DNA from 4 places in the Streptomyces sp. CA2R106 genome. Region 4 is predicted to be linked to each of the others. Evidence: riboswitches for the same ligand, from Rfam matches in the RefSeq annotation. Region 4 holds a riboswitch; each other region holds the start of a gene.
The links. A riboswitch is a leader RNA that binds a small molecule or an ion and turns the genes downstream of it on or off. The one in region 4 is predicted to bind cobalamin.

Region 1 (4,991 bases), on a different contig from region 4:
TCGTCTCATCGCCGTGCACGGCGCCACCCTGCCGCGGCAGGGCGGGATGGCGCGCCGAGGCGCCCCCTCACGCCTCCACCGGGCCGACCCGGGGCGCCCGTGCGGCGCGGCCGGTCGGCGAGGCGCTCAGCACCCGCTCCGAAAGCGGCCCGAAGACCAGCGCGATCGCCGACCACAGCAGCAGCTGCGCGGCCACCGAGTACAAGCGGAACCGGAACAGCACGTCCGCAGGGAAGCCCGGGTAGACGATCCGCCCCGCCGGGTCGGTCAGCGGCTGAGGTGTCTCCGTGGCGTGGTTGCCGTACTGCTCGCGGTTGGCGGCCAGGTGTCCCAGCGCGGGCAGCAGGCCGATCACGACGCCGATGGCGACCACGAAGGCCGCACCGGCCAGCAGCGTGGCGTTCCACGTGCCGAACCGCCCCTGGAGCCGCCGCCCCAGCCACACCGCCAGCGCGAGCAGCGTGATCGAGCAGACCACCATGACCAGATAGAGCCCGGTGCGGGCCTTGATGGTGTCCTCGTGCCCGATCGCGGGCGGGTTCGCCGGGTACTTCACGAACGGCACCAGGTAGAAGCCGAGGAAGCCGCCGCCGGCCACCAGCAGCGCCAGCGTGCGCGGCCGGACGCCGCCCACCCGGCCCAGGCACACCGTGTAGACCACCGCGAACAGGGCGCCCATCGCCGCACCGAAGAGGACCAGGCCCACGCCCATGCCGACATCGGCCTGGACGGTGCGGCTGAACAGGTCGGGGCCGTCCGGGGAGACCGGCAGGCCCGCGGCCTTGTCCAGGGCGTTCTGCGCCGCGTCCCGGCCGCTCTCGTAGCTGATCGCCCGGTTGATCTGCGGTTCGGCGAAGATCCGCGCGAAGACGAACGCGAGCAGCCCGCCGATCGCGCCGGCGAGCACGCCGCGCAGTACGAGTCGTTTCTCCATGTCGAGTTGTCCGCCTGCCTGGTGTCGTCAGTGGCAGGGGAAGCCGAGGAAGTGCCGCGCGTCGTGCACGAACTCGTGGATGTGCATGTCCCGGCCGAAGACGGACACCGCGCCCTGGTCGACGCCGATGAAGTAGTAGGCGGCCAGCGCCAGGAGCGCGCTGCCGACCAGCCAGAGCACCGCCTTGGAGACGGGCAGGACAACCGGCGTGGCCTCGGTCGACGAAGGGGTGGACACAGAACTCACGGGTGGGGCCTCCTTCGGGGATACAGCGTCCCTCGGTTCGAATGGGGCGGCGTGACGGCGGAGTATCTGACTCCCGGACGCCCCCAGAGGCGACCGGTACACAGTGGCGCGACCGTGCCGGAGTTCCACCGGCTTCCTCACACCATCACGAACGGCCAGCGTACGGGCGGGCGAACCGGCACGTCAACGCGTGTCACCTGCTTCCCGCCACGCCGCGCGGGGGCCGCCGCGCCGCCGGAGGCGGCAGCAACTCCCCGACCAGCGCGGCCACTTGATCCACCTCGATGAGGAAGCCGTCATGCCCGTACGGCGAGTGGATCGTCCGCGTCCGGTCCGCGCCCGGGATGCCCGCCGCCAACTCCTCCTGCTGCGCGGTCGGGTAGAGCCGGTCGGAGTCGACCCCGGCCACCAGCGCGGGCGCCGTGACCCGCCGCAGCGCCGCCGCGGTGCCGCCCCGCCCGCGCCCCACGTCATGGGCGTTCATCGCCTCGGTGAGCACCACATAGCTGCCCGCGTCGAACCGGCGCACCAGCTTGTCCGCGTGGTGGTCGAGATACGACTCCACCGCGTACCGGCCGCCGTGCCAGGGCAGTTCACCGCGCTGCGGGTCCCGGCCGAAGCGCGCCCGCAGTTCCGGCTCGCTGCGGTACGTCAGGTGCGCCAGCCGGCGGGCCTGGCCGAGACCGGCGTGCGGGCCGCCGCCCGGCCCGGCGCCGTGGTAGTCGCCGCCGCGCCAGGCCGGGTCGGCCCGGATCGCCCGCAGCTGCACCGACGCCCAGCCGATCTGCTCGGCACTGGCCGCCGCCGGGCAGGCGAGCAGCAGCAGCGCGCCGACCCGCTCCGGGCGGCCGGCCGCCCACTCCAGCGCCCGCATGCCGCCCATCGACCCGCCGACCACCAGCGCCCACCGGTCGATGCCCAGCGCGTCCGCCAGGCCCGCCTCGGCCGCGACCTGGTCGCGCTGGGTCAGGAACGGGAAGGCGCCGCCCCACGGCCGCCCGTCCGGCCGGGCGGTGGCCGGGCCGGTGCTGCCCTGGCAGCCGCCCAGCACGTTGGGCGCCACCACGAAGAAGCGGTCGGTGTCCAGCGCCCGGCCCGGCCCGACCAGCGCGTCCCACCAGCCGGCCGTGGGATGGCCGGGCCCGGCAGGACCGGCGACGTGGCTGTCCCCGGTCAGCGCGTGCAGCACCAGGACCGCGTTCGACCCGTCGGGCGCGAGGCGGCCCCACGTCTCGTACGCCAGCCGCACCTCCGGCAGTTCGCCGCCCGCCTCCAGCGCGAGCGGCCCCGCCGCGCGGTGCCAGCGCCGCCGCCCGGGCGGGTCCCCCGGCCGCCACGCCCCGGAGGCGGGCGGCGGGAGGACCCCGCCGGCGCCGGCGGGTTCCGGGGCGGCGGCGGGCGATCCGGCGCCGGGGACCGGCGGCGTGCCAGGCACGGTCAGGACGCGCCCTTGGCCGCGCGGAACCCTGCTTCCAGGTCGGCCTTGAGGTCCGCGACGTTCTCGATGCCGACCGACAGCCGCACCAGGCCGGGCGTCGCACCGGTCTGCGCGAGCTGCGCCTCGTCGAGCTGGCTGTGCGTGGTGGAGGCCGGGTGGATGATCAGGCTGCGCACGTCGCCGATGTTCGCCAGGTGGCTGAAGAGCCGCACCGCGTCCACGAACCGCCGGCCGGCCTGTGCGCCGTCGCGCAGTTCGAAGGCGAGCACCGCGCCCGCGCCGCGCGGCAGGTAGCGCTGCCCGGCCTCGTACCAGGGGCTGGAGGGCAGGCCCGGGTAGTGCACCGCCGCGACCTCGTCGCGGGCCTGGAGCCACTCCGCGAGCTCCTGCGCGTTCGAGGAGTGCCGCTCCAGCCGCAGGGACAGCGTCTCGACGCCCTGGAGCAGCAGGAACGCCGAGTGCGGCGACAGCGCCGGGCCGAGGTCGCGCAGCAGCTGCACCCGCAGCTTGACCGCATAGGCGCCGGGGCCGAGCGCCGGCCAGTACTGGAGGCCGTGGTAGCTCGGGTCGGGCGCGGAGAAGTCCGGGAAGCGGTCGGCGTGCGCCCCGAAGTCGAAGCTGCCGCCGTCCACGACCACACCGGCGATGGTGGTGCCGTGGCCGCCGAGGAACTTCGTCGCCGAGTGCACCACCACGTCCGCGCCGTGCCGCAGCGGCTGGAGCAGGAAGGGCGTCGGCACCGTGTTGTCCACGATCAGCGGCACCCCCTCGGCGTGCGCCGCGTCCGCCACGGCCTGGACGTCCAGCACGTTGCCGCGCGGGTTGCCCAGCGTCTCGGCGAAGAACGCCTTGGTGTTCGGCCGCACCGCCGCCCGCCACGCGGCGACGTCGTCCGGGTCGACGAAGGACACCTCGACGCCGAACCGCGGCAGGGTGTGCTTGAAGAGGTTGTACGTCCCGCCGTACAGCGACGAGCCGGCCACCACGTGGTCGCCGGCGCCCGCCAGCGTCAGGATCGCCAGGGTCTCCGCGGCCTGGCCGGACGCCAGCGCCACCGCGGCGACCCCGCCCTCCAGCGCGGCGATCCGCTGCTCGAACACGTCCTGGGTCGGGTTGTGGATGCGGGTGTAGATGTTGCCCGGCTCGGCCAGCGCGAACAGGTCCGCGGCGTGCTGGGTGTCGCGGAAGACGTACGACGACGTCTGGTAGATCGGCACCGCCCGCGCCCCGGTCGCCGGGTCGGGCACCGCCCCCGAGTGGACCTGCCGGGTCTCGAACGACCAGTTCGGCTCCTCGGTGGCGGCGGCGACGGCGGTCTCGGGCGTGTGCCCGGCGGTCACGGCGTCGACGGGCTGCTGCTCGGTCATGGTTCTCCCTGTGCTGGGACGCGTACGGGTGGCGCTGCGGGTGTGCTGCGGAGGTGCGCGCGGGTACGCCACCGGCGCCCGCGGGGCCGTACCCCCGGGGGTGGACACCGGGGGCGGGGCGGGGCGTTGACGACGGCGGAGGCGTACGGCGCGAGGCGTACGGCGACGGTCCGGCGGTGCGGCGGACGTCAGCGCGCGCCGGGACACCCCGTGGTCGTGACGCGCGCGTAGTCCACGTGGCGGCGCTTCACGAACGGGGTCATGCGGCCCATGGAAGCACGGCCGGGCGCGGCTGTCCCGGCTGCGGCGCAGGCTTAACACGGCGTTGGTATTCGCCGCCCCCGGCCCGCCCGGGCCAGCGCGCGGGTCTGCTCAGCCGACCGGGGCGAGGCGGTCGGCCAGCGCGGTCAGAGCGGGGCCGAGCGGCAGGTCGAGGCGGAGCGCGGCCAGGTCGTCGCCCCGGGTGGGGCCCTGGTTGACGATGGCCACCGGGGTGCCGTGCTTGGCCGCGTGGCGCGCGAACCGCAGCCCCGACATCACCGTGAGGGAGGAGCCGGCCACCAGCAGCAGCGACGCGGCGTCCACGAGCGCGTAGCTCGCGTGCACCCGGGGGAGCGGCACCTGCTCGCCGAAGAACACCACGTCGGGCTTGAGCACGCCGCTCCCGCACACCGCGCAGCCGACCGGGCGGAAGGACGCGACGTGCTCGGCGGGCAGCTCCGCGTCCCCGTCGGCGGCGATCCGGGCCGCGAGCGCGCGAAACCCCGGGTTCGCCGCGTCCAGCCGCTCGGCCAGGTCCGTCCGCGGCCCGCGGGCCCCGCAGTCCAGGCAGACCACCGCGTGCAGGCTGCCGTGCAGCTCGACCGCGTCGGCCGTGCCCGCGGCGGCGTGCAGCCCGTCCACGTTCTGCGTGACCACGCCCGTCACCAGCCCGGCCGCGGCCAGCCGCGCCACGGCCCGGTGGCCCGCGTTCGGCCGGGCCCCGGCGATCGACGGCCAGCCGACG
Region 2 (4,991 bases), on a different contig from region 4:
CTCCACCAGCCGCAGCAGCGCCCCGGTGTCGGCGTGCTCCTCGACCAGGTCCGCCAGCCGCTCCAACTGCTCCTCCCGCAGCGCCTCGAAGCGGGTGCCCGGCGCGGGCACGAAGCGCCGCCCGGCCGCCGCGGCCACCTGCCGCAGGAACGCCCGCCGGAAGCCGTCGCTCTCCAGCGACCCGTGCCAGTGGGTGCCCCACACCGCGCCGACCCGGCAGCCGTCGAGGAACGGCTCGTCGCCGCCGCGCAGTTCGGCCACCCCGTGGTGGATCTCGTAGCCGCGCACCGGCTCGCCGTACTGCGTGCCCTCCGGGCGGGCGAGGGTCTTCTCCCGGGCGAAGCGGACCCGCACCGGCAGCAGGCCCAGCGCCCGGACCGTGCCCGCCTTCGACTCGACCTCGTCGTCGATGCGCTCGGCCAGCAACTGGAAGCCGCCGCAGATGCCCAGCACCGGGCGGCCCTGCGCCGCACGCTGCCGTACCGCGTCGGCCAGGCCGCGCGCGTGCAGCCACTCCAGCGCGCGGACGGTGCCGCGGGTGCCGGGCAGCACCACCAGGTCGGCGTCGGCCAGTTCGTCCGGGCGGTCCACGAACCGCACCACCACACCGGGTTCGGCGGCCAGCGCGTCGAGGTCGGTGAAGTTCGACATCAGCGGCACCGCGGCCACCGCGACCCGCAGCACCTCCTCGCCGTGGGGCGCCTCGACCGCGGACTCGCGCACCGCGCCGCGCAGCGACACCCGCAGCCCGTCCTCCTCGTCGATGCCCAGGCCGTGCGCGAAGGGCAGCACCCCGAGGGTGGGGCGGCCGGTGAGGCCGCGCAGCATGTCCAGGCCCGGCCGGAGCAGCGAGACGTCACCGCGGAACTTGTTCACCAGGTAGCCCGCGACGAGCCGCTGGTCCTCCTTCGCGAGCAGCGCCGTCGTGCCGTAGAAGGACGCGAAGACGCCGCCGCGGTCGATGTCGCCCACCACGACCACCGGCAGCCGCGCGCTCCTGGCCACCGCCATGTTGACGATGTCGGTACGGCGCAGGTTGATCTCCGCGGGGCTGCCCGCGCCCTCGCAGACCACCGCGTCGTGCGTACGGCCCAGCTCCTGGAGGCAGTCCACCACGGTGCCGAGCAACTCCGCCTGCTTGCCGCCGTGGTAGCCGCGCGCGCTCAGCTCGCCGACCGGCCTGCCCAGCACCACCACCTGGCTGCGCTGCTCGCCGCCCGGCTTGAGCAGCACCGGGTTCATCAGCGCCGACGGCTCCACCCCGGCCGCCTGCGCCTGCATCGCCTGCGCCCGGCCGATCTCGGCGCCCTCCCGGGTCACGTACGAGTTGAGCGACATGTTCTGGCCCTTGAACGGCGCCACCCGCAGGCCCTGCCGGGTCAGCCACCGGCAGATCCCCGCGGTCACCACGCTCTTGCCGGTGTCCGAACCGGTCCCGGCGACCATCAGCCCCTTCACCGCGCACCCCTCCTGCCGGTCCGGCCGCGGGCCGCCGACAGCAGCACCGACGCGCCCAGCGCGAGCGCGCCGACCCGGCGGGACAGCCGCACCGCGCGCCCGATGTCGGCCGGCCGCGGCGGCCGGAACCCCGCGCCCAGCACCGGCCGGTGCTCGACCCGCCCCCCGTACGCCAGGGTGCCGCCCAGCCGCACCCGCAGCGCCCCCGCGAACGCGGCCTCGACCGGCCCGGCGTTGGGCGAGGGGTGCCGCGGCCCGTCCCGGCGCGCGGTGGCCAGCGCGCTGCGCGGATACGGCCCGGCCAGCGCGGCGAGCAGGGCGGTCAGCCGCGCGCCGGGGTAGCCGGCCGCGTCGTCCAGCCGGGCGGCCGCCCACCCGAAGCGCAGGTGCCGCGGGGAGCGGTGGCCGACCATCGCGTCCAGCGTGTTGGCGGCACGGAAGCCGACCAGCCCGGGCACCCCCGCGAGCCCGCCCCACACCAGGGCGCCGACCACCGCGTCCGAGGTGTTCTCCGCGACCGACTCCACCACCGCCCGCGCCAGCGCGTCGGCGTCCAGCGCGGCCGGGTCCCGCCCGCACAGGTGCGGCAGCCGGTCCCGGGCGGCGGCCAGGTCGCCCGCCTGAAGCGCCGCGCCGATCGTGCGGGCCTCCCGGGCGAGCGAAGTGCCGCCCAGCACCGACCAGGTGGCCGCCGCGGCCAGCGCCGCGCCCAGCAGCGGGCGGCGCCGGGCCGCCCGATCGGCGACGGCGGCCGCGGCCACCGCGCCGCCCACGCACAGCGCCGCGTACGCGCTGCCGGCGCCCCGGTCGTCGCGCCACATGCGCTGTTCCAGGGCGCCGGCGGCCCGCCCGAACCCGGCCACCGGGTGGCCGCGGCGCGGGTCGCCGATCAGGAGGTCGCCGAGGAAGCCGAGTGCGGCGCCGTACGCGTAGGCACGGTGGCGGCCGCTCATGCCGCGGATATCCGGGTACCGGCGGCCGCCAGGGCGGGTGCCGCCTGCGTGCAGGGCATGGCGAAGTCCTCACTCAGGGTCCGCGCCCTGGCTCGACGTGACCGGCGGTGAGAGTCTCCTGGCTCCCGGATCAACGCACTCCCGGGCCTTCCCGCCGGCGTGCGCCGGCCGTGGCCTCCAGCTTCGGGAGTGCACTCCCCGGTGACAGTGGCGGGACCGCGTCGGATTCGCACCGACTTCCTCTCCTGCCGCCGCATTGCTCCCGGCAGTTCACCACGCCCGGAGAAACCCCGTCAACCGGGCCTGCCTGCGGCTTTGCGGCCCCGCGCCGACGGGTGGGCGCGCGGCCGGCTCAGAGGGAGGCGTGCTCGGGAAGCAGCTCCTGGATGCCGATGCGGTGGTAGAACTCCGCGCGGATGCGGTCGCTGACCGCGGACACGACCTCGCTGCCGTCGCGGCTGGGGTCGATGTGGGTGCGGAACGGCCGCTCGCCCTGCGGCAGTCCGACCACCCGGACGATCTCGTCCGCGACCTCGTCCACGGTCCGCCCCGCGGGGAAGAGGTCGGTGAGCGCCTGCGCCATGGAGTCGCGCACCGCGCCGTACGCCTCGTCGTACGCGGTGTCCCGTACGGTGTCGGCCGGCCGGGCCGCGTGGGCGAAGTGGTTGGTGCCCGACGGGTAGGCTCCCGGCACCACGATGACGGTGTCGATGCCGAACCGGACCAGCTCGGCGGCGTAGCTCTCGGCCAGTGCGTCCATGCCCGCCTTCGCCGCGAAGTACGGGGCGAGGAACGGCGGGTGGCCGCCGCGGGTGGAGGACGACCCCACCCACACCAGCAGCCCCTCGCCCTGGCGGCGCAGGTGCGGCAGCGCGGCGCGGTTGACGCGCTGGGTGGACAGGACGTTGGCGTCGTAGAGCGCGGCGAGCTGTTCGGGGGTGAACGCCTCGGCCGGGCCCAGCGCCATGTGGCCGGCGTTGTGGACGACCACGTCCAGCCGGCCCTGCTCGGCGGTGACCTGCTCGATCGCCGCGTCGACGGACGCCTGGTCCTGCACGTCCATCTCGATGCCGCGCACGTCCACGCCCTCCGCCTCTGCGTACGCGGCGAGTTCGGCCACGCGGGGGGCGTTGCGGTCGGCGGTGGCGCGCATGCCCGCGTAGACGGTGTGCCCGGCCCCGGCCAGGAAGCGGGCGGCGAGGTTGCCGATGCCGCTGGAGGCGCCGGTGACGACGATGACCTTCGGACCGGTGCGGTGTGTCGTGGCTGGTGTCATGGCTGTTCCTGCCTCCTAGATGATTCCGCCGTTGGCGCGGACGGTCTGGCCGTTGATCCAGTGGCCGGCGGGGCCGGCCAGGAAGGCGGCCACCTCGGCGATGTCCTCGGGGGTGCCCAGGCGCTCCAGCGGGGGCTGGGCCGCGAGGCGGTCGACGGTCTCCTGGTCCTTGCCGGCCATGAACAGCGGTGTGGCGGTGGGCCCGGGGGCGATCGCGTTGACGGTGATGTCCCGGCCGCGCAGCTCGCGGGCGAGGATCAGGGTCAGCGCCTCGACGGCGCCCTTGCTGGCGGTGTAGGCCCCGTAGCCGGGGAACTGGAGCCCCACGACGGAGGTCGAGAGGTTCACGATGGCCCCGCCCGCGCGCAGCCGGCGGGCGGCCTGCTGGTCGACCACGAAGCTGCCGCGGATGTTGGTGCGGTGCACCGCGTCCAGCTCCGCGAGGTCCAGGTCGACGATCGGCTTCAGCCGCATCACGCCGGCGGTGTGCACGACGGCGTCCAGCCCGCCGAAGGCGGCCTCCACGGTGTCGAAGGCGGCGGCCATGGCGTGCTCGTCGGCGACGTCGCCGCCGACGGTGACGGCCCGGCCCCCGGCGCCCGTGATCTCCTCGGCGAGCGCCTCGGCGGCGGCCTTGTTGCCGGCGTAGTGGATGCCCAGGGCGTACCCGTCGCGGGCGAGCCGCCGGACGACGGCCCGGCCGATGCCACCGGACCCACCGGTGACCAGGGCGACGCGGACAGGGGTGGCGCTGGTGGACATGGCGTCCTCCTTGTTTTCGTCGATACGATCTGACGAGATCAACGATAACACAGATGGGGATCGATGATTCGGTCAGAGTGTTATCGGCGAAAACAGGAGAGGGGCCCGCGGGCGCCGGCATGCGAACAGCCCGCCGCCGGGACCCAGGTGGCGGGTCCCGGCGGCGGGCCGGGGTGACGGCGGAGGGAGGGTGCGCTCAGCCGGCTATGAGGTGGATGCCGTAGGCGACGGCGGCGGCGCAGGCCGCGAAGCACAGGTAGGCGCCGGTGCGCGTCAGGAGCGCGGTGCCCTGGGCGGACGAGGGGCGGGAGAGCCCGACGATGCCGAGCGTGAAGACCCCGACGAGGCCGACGGTGGACAGCAGTGTGACCGCGAGGACCGTGCCGAGCGCGTGCCAGTCGATGCTCATGGCGTGCCCTTTCAGACCGTGGTGGGAGCGGAGGCGGGAGGCGGGACGGGGGAGGCCGCCGGAACGGCGGGCCCGGGGGCGGGTTGCGGCTCGGCCGCGGGCTCGGAGGCGCTGTCGACCACGGTGACCGGGA
Region 3 (4,991 bases), on a different contig from region 4:
CCCTGACGGACTTCCGGCGGGCCGTGATCGAGGAGCACTCCGACCGGCCGCACCGGATCGTGGAGACGGAAGACCCGCCGCGCGACCGGGCGGCCGCCGGGCGCGGCGCGTACACCGCCGCCGTGCACGACTGGCGGAGCAAGCGCGCGGACGCCTGCGAGCAGCTGATCCGCGACGAGTTGGCGCCCGGCCAGGCGGGCGCCTTCCTCGTCTGGGGCGACCCGGCGCTCTACGACGGCACGCTCAGCATGCTCGACGAGATCGCCGCCCGCGGCACCGTCGCCTTCGACGTCGAGGTGGTGCCCGGCATCAGCAGCGTCTCCGCGCTGGCCGCCCGGCACCGGATCGGCCTGAACCAGGTCGGCCGGCCCGTCCACATCACCCCCGCGCGCCGCCTCCCGGAGATCTTCCCCGGACAGGAGGGCGGCGTGGACAGCGACGTGGTCGTGATGCTCGACGCCCACGAGTCCTTCACCCAGGTCGAGGGCGACGGCGTCTGGATCTACTGGGGCGCCTACCTCGGCACCCCGGACGAGATCCTGGTCGCCGGCCCGCTCGCCGACGTCGCCGACCGCATCCGGGAGGTCCGGGCGCAGGCCCGCGCCCGGCACGGCTGGATCATGGACACCTACCTGCTGCGCCGCACCCGGCCGTGACCCGGCGCCCGGCCGCGGACCGGCGGGCCCTCGCCCCCCGACCCGCGGCCGGGCCGGGTCAGTTCGCGGCCAGCTCCGCCCGGACCGTGCGGGCGGCTGCCACCAGGTGGGCCAGGGACGCCCGGGTCTCGGGCCAGCCGCGGGTCTTCAGGCCGCAGTCCGGGTTGACCCACAGCCGCTCGGCCGGGATGGCCTCAAGTCCCTTGCGCAGCAGGGCCGCCGCCTCCTGCGCGTCCGGTACGCGCGGCGAGTGGATGTCGTAGACGCCCGGACCGGCCTCCCGCGGGTAGCCGCGGCCGGCGAGTTCGGTGGCGACCTGCATGTGGGAGCGGGCGGCCTCCAGGCTGATGACGTCGGCGTCGAGGTCCTCGATGGCCTGCACGATGTCCCCGAACTCGGCGTAGCACATGTGGGTGTGGATCTGGGTGGCCGGACCGGCCGCCGCGGTGGTGAGCCGGAAGGCCGTGGTTGCCCAGGCCAGGTAGGCGGGGCGGTCGGCCGCGCGCAGCGGCAGCGTCTCGCGCAGCGCCGGCTCGTCGACCTGGATCACCGCCGTCCCGGCCGCCTCCAGGTCGGCCACCTCGTCGCGCAGTGCGAGGGCGACCTGCCGGGCGGTGTCGCCGGGCGGCTGGTCGTCGCGGACGAAGGACCAGGCGAGCATGGTGACCGGGCCGGTGAGCATGCCCTTGACCGGGCGTGAGGTCAGCGACTGCGCGTAGGAGGTCCAGCGCACGGTCATCGGCCCGGGCCGGGAGATGTCCCCGGCCAGGATCGGCGGGCGCACGTACCGGGTGCCGTAGGACTGGACCCAGCCGTGCCGCGTGGCGAGGTAGCCGGTGAGCTGCTCGGCGAAGTACTGGACCATGTCGTTGCGCTCGGGCTCGCCGTGCACCAGCACGTCCAGGCCCGTCCGCTCCTGGAAGGAGATCACCTCGCCGATCTCGGCCCTGATCCGCTCCTCGTAGCCGGCCGGGTCGATCCGCCCGGCGCGCAGGTCGGCGCGGGCGGTGCGCAGCTCGGCGGTCTGCGGGAAGGAGCCGATGGTGGTGGTGGGCAGCAGCGGCAGCCCGAGGCGGGCCCGCTGGGCGGCGGCCCGCTCCGGGTACGGCTGGGCGCGGTGGGCGTCGGCGTCGGTGACCGCCGCGACCCGGGCGCGTACGGCGGGGTCGCGGGTGATCGGGGAGGCCGCGCGGGAGGCGAGGGCGGCGCGGCAGGCGGCGAGTTCGCCCGCGATGCTGCCGGTGCCCTCGGCCAGGCCCCTGGCGAGCGTGGCGACCTCGGCGGCCTTCTGCCGCGCGAAGGCCAGCCAGCGCCGCACCTGCGGGTCGATGTCCCGTTCGGGCGCGGTGTCCAGCGGCACGTGCAGCAGCGAGCAGGAGGCGGCGACGTCGACGCGGTCGGCGAGGCCGAGGAGGGTGCCGAGCGTGGACAGCGACCGTTGGAGGTCGTTGATCCAGATGTTGCGGCCGTCGACGACACCGGCGACCAGGCGCTTGCCGGGCAGCCCGCCGACGGCGGCGAGGTGGTCGAGGTTGGCGGCGGCCGGGCCGGTGAAGTCCAGTGCCAGGCCCTCGACGGGGGCCGCGGCCAGCACCGGCAGCGCCTCGCCGAGCCGGTCGAAGTAGGACGCGACGAGCAGCTTCGGCCGGTCGGCGGCGCCGCCCAGCGCGCGGTAGGCGCGCTCGGCCGCGGCCAGTTCGGCCGGCGTGCGGTCCTGTACGAGGGCGGGCTCGTCGAGCTGCGCCCACGCCGCGCCGGCGGCCCGCAGGTCGGCGAGCACCTCCGCGTACACCGGCAGCAGCCGGTCCAGCAGGGACAGCGGCTCGAACCCGGCCGGCGCGCCGGGCGCGGCCTTGGCGAGCAGCAGGTAGGTCACGGGGCCGACGAGCACCGGCCGCGCGTCGTACCCGAGCGCGAGGGCCTCGCGCAGCTCGCCGACCTGCTGGGAGGAGTCCGCGCGGAAGACGGTGTCCGGACCCAACTCGGGCACCAGGTAGTGGTAGTTGGTGTCGAACCACTTCGTCATCTCCAGCGGCGCCGTGTCCTGGGTGCCGCGGGCCATCGCGAAGTAGCCGTCGAGCCGGTCGGCGGCGACGGCCGCGCGGTGCCGCTCGGGCACGGCGCCGACCATGACGCTGGTGTCGAGCACGTGGTCGTAGTACGAGAAGTCGCCGGTGGGCAGTTCGTGGAGGCCGGCCCCGGCGAGCTGCCGCCAGTTGGCGCGGCGCAGGTCGGCGGCGGTCTGCCGGAGGGCGTCGGCGCCGACTTGGCCCTTCCAGTAGCCCTCGACGGCCTTCTTCAGTTCCCGGTGCTGTCCCTGGCGGGGGTAGCCGTACACGGTGGCCCGTGCTGCCGCGGCTGCGGACTTCGCTGACACGGAACTCTCCTTCGCGAGATGTCTCCCTGGCATCCCGGCGACGGGACGAGGGTGCGAAGGCGGCACACCGGACCGGTACGGACCCGGCGCACCGACGACGGCGCGCGCTCGTCCACCTGCCTGCCCATGTACGCCGACCCGCCCACGAGGTCACCGGGACTTCCGCACGCGAGTGGTCGCGTACGGGCAACGGGCAGGTCTTCGGACTCGCGGGCACGCCTGCCGGGGGCAGACACCTACTGGCCGTCGCTTCCCAGGTCCGAGGCGGACCCAGTGCGTCTGACGGCGGTCGTTCCCACTCACCGCTGCGGGGCAGTCCCGGATTCCCACCGGGTTCCCTCTTGCGACGCGCCTGCCTGGCGGGCAGGGGCGAACCAGCTGCACCCGCCAGCATAGATCGCGCGGGCGCCGCCGGGCCGCCCCTTTTCCCGTCCCGGCGGCCCCGGCCGGGGTGTTCCACCCGGCCGGGGGAGCATCAGGCGGGGAGCGTCAGGCCGGTACCGGTTCCGCCTGCGCGGCTTCCTCCTCCTGCGGCGAGGTGGGCACCGTCAGCGCGATCAGGGCGCCGAGCAGGGCCGCGCCCGCGCAGATCCCGAAGAGCAGCCGGTAGGCGTGCAGGGAGGGTATGGCCTGGCCGCCCAGCACGATCACCTGCGAGGCGAACAGGGTGCCGCCGACCGCGCTGGCCAGCGAGCTGCCGACGGAGCGGAAGAGCGAGTTGAGGCCGTTGGCGGCCGCGAGGGCCGAGCGCGGCGCGGCGAGGTTGATCAGCGCGGGCATGGCCGCGTACGCGATACCGGTGCCGGCCCCGGCGATGCTGGTGCCGAGGATGATCTCCCACAGGTGGCCGGTGAGCGCGATCCGCACCACGAAGCCGGCCGCCACGATGGTCGCGCCGATGGCCAGGGTGATCTTCGGCCCGACCGCGTTGGTGATCGCCGCCGAGGCCGGCGACAGGATGAGCATCGCCACGCCGCTGGGCAGCAGGCACAGGCCGCCCACCACCACGGACGAGCCGAAGCCGTAGCCGGTCACGCGCGGCGCCTCCACGTAGGAGGCGGTGCCGATGAGCGTGGCGAACAGCGCGAAGCCGACGCAGACGGACGCGACGTTCGTCAGCAGCAGCGCGGGCGCGGCGTTGACCCGGACGTCGACCAGCGGCGAGGCCGCGCGGCGCTCCCAGACCACGAACCCGGCCAGCAGCACCGCCGCGGCGACCAGCAGGCCGATCGTGGTCGGCGACGACCAGCCCCAACTGGACGCCTGGCTCAGCGGCAGCAGCAGGCAGACCAGGCCGCCGGCGAGCACCACGGTGCCCGGCAGGTCGAGCCGGCCGGTGGAGCGCCCGGGCGGCTCGCTGAGCAGCAGCCAGGTGCCGAGCACCGACAGCGCGCCGCCGGCCGCGCAGATCCAGAAGAGCAGGTGGTAGTCGGCGTGCTCGCCGATCCACGCGGCCATCGGCACCCCGAGCGCGCCGCCGATCCCGAGCATCGCGCTGACCAGGGCGATCCCCGCCGATGCCCGCTCGCGCGGCAGGATCGAGCTCAACAGGCTGATGCCCAGCGGGATCACGGCCATCGAGACGCCGACGATCGCGCGGCCGACGATCATCGGCACCAGGCCGTCGCTCAGCGCGGAGACCAGCGAGCCGACGCAGAGCGCGGCCGCCGCCGCGATCAGCGTGACCTTCTTGCCGTACAGGTCGCCGAGCCGGCCGGCCACCGGCACCGCGACGGACGCGACCAGCAGCGTGGACGTCAGCAGCCACTGCACGTCGCCGGTGGAGCTGTGCAGGTCGGTGGTGATCTTCGGCAGCACCGGGATCAGCAGCGACTGGGTGAGCGAGGCGAGCAGCCCGGCGAGCGAGACCACCGCGAGCGCGGCGATCTCGGCCGGTTGCCAGCCGGGCCGCGAGCCGGCCCGGCCGTCGCCGTCGGCGGCCGCCTCCGACGCCTCGG
Region 4 (4,991 bases):
TGCCGACCGCCACGACCGCGCCCTCCAGCCGGTCCCGCCACAAATCCAGGGCCGCCGCGGTGCGGGTGGTGCCGAGTTCCGCGGCGAGCGCGGGCACCGACGGGTCGCCCAGCGTGCAGATCACCTCGTTGTCCGCGGGCAGCCGCTTGCGGGTCACCCCGCTGGCGACCATCGCGGCGTCGCACAGGATCGGCGCCCCGGCCCGCAGCGCCGCGCGGGCCCGCGCGACCACGCCGGGCGAGTACGCCAGGTCGGCGACCAGGTCGACCATGCCGCAGGCGTGGATCATCCGCACCGCGACCTGGGCGACGTCCGCGGGCAGCCCGCCGAGGTCCGCCTCGGCGCGGATCGTGGCGAAGGAGCGGCGGTAGATGGCCGCACCGTCCTTCTCGTACGCGTAGGGGTACGCGGAGCCCGGGGGGACCGGGGGCACAGGGGGCACGGTGGTCTCGCTCATTCGGTCGGCGCGCCGCGGCGCGCGGCCGCCACGGTGGCGGCGAGGTCGGCGGGCCGGGGGTGGGCGCTTCGCAGCGGGGCCCCGGTACGGAAGAGGTCCACACGGTAGCCGTTCGAGGTGGCGACGACTTCGACGCGGTCGGGGGTGCGGGGGCGGCCGCAGGCGCGGGAGCAGCCGGACCAGTGGACGGGGAGGGGGCGGGGGGTGGTGCCCCCGGGTTCCCCGCTCCCGGGTTGTGTGCCCTCGGGCTGTGTGTCCCCGGGTTCCCCGCTCCCGGGGGTGGGGCGGGAGGGCTCGGCGTCCCCGGGTGCCGGGTGGACGAGGGCCGCCGCGTCCGCGCGGACGTCGGCGAGCGACTTCGCGCAGCCGGGCCGCCCGGCACACGCGCTCACGCCCACCCACGGGGAGCCCGGGTCCGTCACCAGTCCGGCCGCCGCGAGCGCGGCCAGCTCCGCCCGGGCCCGGTCGGCGGGCACCCCGGGGACGACGGCGCCGCGCCACGGGGTGAGCCGCAGCTGCGCGGCCGGGGTGCGGGCGGCGAGCGCGCACAGGGCGCGCCACTGGTCGGGGGTGAGGCGGCCGAGGGGGGCGAGGACGGAGAGGGCGAGGGGGCCGCCGGGGGCGGCCGGGTGCGGGATGGGGCCGATTGCGGGGGGCACTGTGGGTGCTGTGTGTGCGGCTTCCCCCCGGGTGCCGGCGGGGGAGGCGGCGGGCGGGGCCGCGGTGGTGGCGGGCGGTGCGGTGAGACGGCCGGCGAGGTCCGCGGTGAGGGCCGCGCCGCGGTCGGGCAGGTCGGCCACCCGCCACGCGGTGGGCTCGCCGCCGCCGTCGGGCGTGGCCGCGGCGAGGAAGCCCTCCGCGGCGAGCAGTGCGGCCCGGGGCGCGTCGGCGGCGGGAAGGCGGAGGGCCGGGTTGCGGCCGACCCGCAGCAGCGCCGTCCCGTCCGGCGCCGCGCGCAGCGTCACGTCGGGTCCCAGGGCCGCGACGTCGCCGCGCCCGTCGTCCAGCGCGAAGAGGAACCGCCCGGACAGCGCCGCGGCCGCCGCGCTCCCGCACAGCAGCCCGTCCAGCTCCCGCAGCCAGCCCCCGACGTCCAGGTGCCCCTGCCCGTCCAGGCCCGACAGCGGCGACGCCACGACGTTCCGTACCCGCTCGTGCGCCGCAGACGGCAGCAGCCCGGCCGCGCCCAGCAGTTGGGCCAGCTCCGCCCCGCAGCCCGCGGCCAGGCCGCGCAGTTGGACGTTGCCGCGCGAAGTGAGATGGACATCACCGTCGCCGAACCGCCGGGCCGCCTCGCCCAGCCGTTCGGCCTGCGCCGCGCCGAGCGCACCGCCCGGGACGCGGACCCTGGCCAGCGCGCCGTCGTCGGCGGTGTGCAGCCGAAGGGCCCCCGGGCAGGCGTCCGCCCGGCCGCGCGGGGCCCGGGCGGCTTCCCCTACCGCCGCGTTGACGTCCGCCGGGCATGCGTCGGCGGTCGGCCGCGGCGGCTGGACGGGCTGGTCGGGGGCGGTGGACATGGCGGCGAGCATACCGACCGTGCCACAAATCGGGTCATCTGCCGAATGCGTACGGCGCTTACTATGCTCCCGGTGCGGACCTTCCGGTTCGCCATTGCCGCAGACGGCGACAGGGGAGGAAGCCCGGTGCGAATCCGGCGCGGTCCCGCCACTGTGAACTTGGCCACCGGTGCCTCCGGCGGTCGAGCGAGCCAGGAACTCCCGCCGTCCGACACCACCCGGGGCGCGGACACCCCGAGGAAGGGTTTTCGTTGTGACCGGATCATCCGAGTTGCCCCGTTCCGCCGACTCCAGCACCACCGCCCCGGTGCGGGGTGGCGAGGAACTGCCCCCGGCCGAAGCGCCTTCGCCCGCCGGTGAGCAGGGGCTCGGCGGGCCGCATCCCGAACGGGTGCTGCTGCTGAGCACGTCGGACACGGACCTGCTCAGCGCTCGGGCGGCCGGGGGACCGGTGGCGTACCGGTTCGCGAACCCGACGCGGGTGGACGTGGCGCTGCTGCCGGAGCTGCTGGAGGGCGTCGGCCTGGTCGTCGTACGCCTGCTGGGCGGACTGCGGGCGTGGCAGGAGGGGCTGGACGCGCTGCTGGCGACGACCCTGCCGGTGGTGGTGCTGAGCGGCGAACAGGCGCCGGACGCCCAGCTGATGGCGGCGTCCACGGTGCCGGTGGGCCTCGCGGCCGAGGCGCATGCGTACCTGGCGCACGGCGGCCCGGCCAACCTGGAGCAGCTCGCCCGCTTCCTGTCCGACACGGTGCTGCTCACCGGCCACGGCTTCGAACCGCCCGCGCCCGCGCCCTCCTGGGGCCCGCTGGAGCGGACGGCCGCCGCGGCGCCCGCGGACGCCCCCGCCGTCGCCGTGCTCTACTACCGCGCCCACCACATGAGTGGGAACACCGCGTTCGTCGGCGCCCTGTGCGACGCGATCGAGGCGGCCGGGGCCCGGGCGCTGCCGTACTTCGTCGCCTCCCTGCGCACCCCCGAGCCCGGACTCGTCGCAGAACTGTCCGCCGCCGACGCGATCGTCACCACCGTGCTCGCCGCCGGCGGCACCCGCCCCGCCGACGCGTCCGCGGGCGGCGACGACGACGCGTGGGACGCGGGCGCGCTCACCGGCCTGGACGTCCCCGTGCTCCAGGCGCTGTGCCTGACCGGCTCGCGCGCCGCGTGGCTGGCGAACGACGAGGGCGTCTCCCCGCTCGACGCGGCCACCCAGATCGCGGTGCCCGAGTTCGACGGGCGGCTGATCACCGTCCCGTTCTCGTTCAAGGAGGTCGACGCCGACGGCCTGCCCGCCTACGTCGCCGACCCCGAGCGCGCCGCCCGCGTGGCCGGCATCGCCGTACGGCACGCCCGGCTGCGGCACATACCCGCCGCCGACAAGCGCCTGGCCCTGGTGCTGTCCGCCTACCCCACCAAGCACTCCCGCATCGGCAACGCGGTCGGCCTCGACACCCCCGCCAGCGCGATGGCCCTGCTGCGCCGCCTGCGCGAGGAGGGCTACGACTTCGGGCCCGACCCCGTCCCCGGCCTCGACGCGCCGTCCGACGGCGGTCCCTCCGACGTCACCCCTTCCGACGGCTCCCCCCTCCACCCCGGCGACGCCCTCATCCGCGCCCTCATCGACGCCGGCGGCCACGACCAGGACTGGCTCACCGAGGAGCAGTTGGCCCGCAACCCCGTCCGGGTCCCCGCCGCCGACTACCGCCGCTGGTACGCCACCCTGCCGCGGGAACTGCGCGACGCGGTCGAGGAGCACTGGGGCCCGCCGCCCGGCGAGCTGTTCGTCGACCGCAGCCGCAACCCCGAGGGCGACATCGTGCTCGCCGCCCTCCGCCACGGGAACCTGCTGGTCCTCATCCAGCCGCCGCGCGGCTTCGGCGAGAACCCGATCGCGATCTACCACGACCCCGACCTGCCGCCCTCGCACCACTACCTGGCCGCGTACCACTGGATCGCCGCCCCCGCCGCGGACGGCGGCTTCGGCGCCGACGCGATGATCCACCTCGGCAAGCACGGCAACCTGGAGTGGCTGCCCGGCAAGAACGCCGGCCTGTCGGCGGCCTGCGGCCCGGACGCGGTCCTGGGCGACCTGCCGCTGGTCTACCCGTTCCTGGTCAACGACCCGGGCGAGGGCACCCAGGCCAAGCGCCGCGCCCACGCCACCCTCGTCGACCACCTCGTGCCGCCGATGGCCCGCGCCGACTCCTACGGCGACATCGCCCGCCTCGAGCAGCTGATGGACGAGCACGCCCAGATCGCGGCCATGGACCCGGCGAAGCTCCCGGCGATCCGCGCCCAGATCTGGACCCTCATCCAGGCCGCCCGCCTCGACCACGACCTGGGCCTGGCCGACCGCCCCGACGACGAGGGCTTCGACGACTTCCTGCTGCACGTCGACGGCTGGCTCTGCGAGATCAAGGACGCCCAGATCCGCGACGGCCTGCACGTCCTCGGCCAGGCCCCGGCCGGTACCGACCGGGTCAACCTGGTGCTGGCGATCCTGCGCGCCCGGCAGATCTGGGGCGGCACCGCGGCCCTGCCCGGGCTGCGCGAGGCGCTGGGCCTGGACGAGTCCGCCGCCACCCGCACCGCCGCCGACGCCGTCGAGGAGCGCGCCCGCGCCCTGGTCCAGGCGATGGAGGACGCCGGCTGGGACCCGGCCGCCGTGCCCGCCGTCACCGCCGGCAGCGGCGAACAGGTCGCCGCCGTCCTGGAGTTCGCCGCCCGCGAGGTGGTCCCCCGGCTCACCGCGACCACCGACGAGATCGACCGCACCGTGCACGCGCTGGCCGGCGGCTTCGTGCCCGCCGGGCCGTCCGGCTCGCCGCTGCGCGGCCTGGTCAACGTGCTGCCCACCGGCCGCAACTTCTACTCCGTCGACCCCAAGGCGGTGCCTTCCCGGCTCGCCTGGGAGACCGGGCAGGCGCTCGCCGAGTCGCTGCTGACCCGCTACCGCACCGACAACGGCGACTGGCCGGCGTCGGTGGGCCTGTCGCTGTGGGGCACCTCCGCGATGC

Region 1: it holds a riboswitch for cobalamin, as region 4 does, so the genes downstream of both, WA788_RS06030 (CbtB domain-containing protein) here and cobN (cobaltochelatase subunit CobN) in region 4, are expected to answer to the same signal.
Region 2: it holds a riboswitch for cobalamin, as region 4 does, so the genes downstream of both, WA788_RS08120 (cobalamin biosynthesis protein) here and cobN (cobaltochelatase subunit CobN) in region 4, are expected to answer to the same signal.
Region 3: it holds a riboswitch for cobalamin, as region 4 does, so the genes downstream of both, metE (5-methyltetrahydropteroyltriglutamate--homocysteine S-methyltransferase) here and cobN (cobaltochelatase subunit CobN) in region 4, are expected to answer to the same signal.

The regions. Positions count from the first base shown of each region.
Region 1 is NZ_JBAGKC010000003.1:98,467-103,457, reverse strand. It holds gene WA788_RS06040 ((2Fe-2S)-binding protein) at 1-19, opposite strand, end outside; gene WA788_RS06035 (CbtA family protein) at 68-934, opposite strand; gene WA788_RS06030 (CbtB domain-containing protein) at 962-1,180, opposite strand; cobalamin riboswitch at 1,220-1,375, opposite strand; gene metX (homoserine O-acetyltransferase MetX) at 1,374-2,615, opposite strand; gene WA788_RS06020 (bifunctional o-acetylhomoserine/o-acetylserine sulfhydrylase) at 2,618-3,985, opposite strand; gene WA788_RS06015 (NAD-dependent protein deacetylase) at 4,358-4,991, opposite strand, start outside.
Region 2 is NZ_JBAGKC010000004.1:48,640-53,630, reverse strand. It holds gene WA788_RS08125 (cobyric acid synthase) at 1-1,446, opposite strand, end outside; gene WA788_RS08120 (cobalamin biosynthesis protein) at 1,455-2,411, opposite strand; cobalamin riboswitch at 2,523-2,654, opposite strand; gene WA788_RS08115 (SDR family oxidoreductase) at 2,764-3,687, opposite strand; gene WA788_RS08110 (SDR family oxidoreductase) at 3,703-4,449, opposite strand; gene WA788_RS08105 (hypothetical protein) at 4,646-4,858, opposite strand; gene WA788_RS08100 (inorganic phosphate transporter) at 4,870-4,991, opposite strand, start outside.
Region 3 is NZ_JBAGKC010000014.1:148,219-153,209, forward strand. It holds gene cobF (precorrin-6A synthase (deacetylating)) at 1-656, shown strand, start outside; gene metE (5-methyltetrahydropteroyltriglutamate--homocysteine S-methyltransferase) at 715-3,033, opposite strand; cobalamin riboswitch at 3,209-3,427, opposite strand; gene WA788_RS21035 (MFS transporter) at 3,523-4,991, opposite strand, start outside.
Region 4 is NZ_JBAGKC010000002.1:61,154-66,144, reverse strand. It holds gene WA788_RS03380 (precorrin-8X methylmutase) at 1-457, opposite strand, end outside; gene WA788_RS03375 (precorrin-3B synthase) at 454-1,974, opposite strand; cobalamin riboswitch at 2,059-2,181, shown strand; gene cobN (cobaltochelatase subunit CobN) at 2,366-4,991, shown strand, end outside.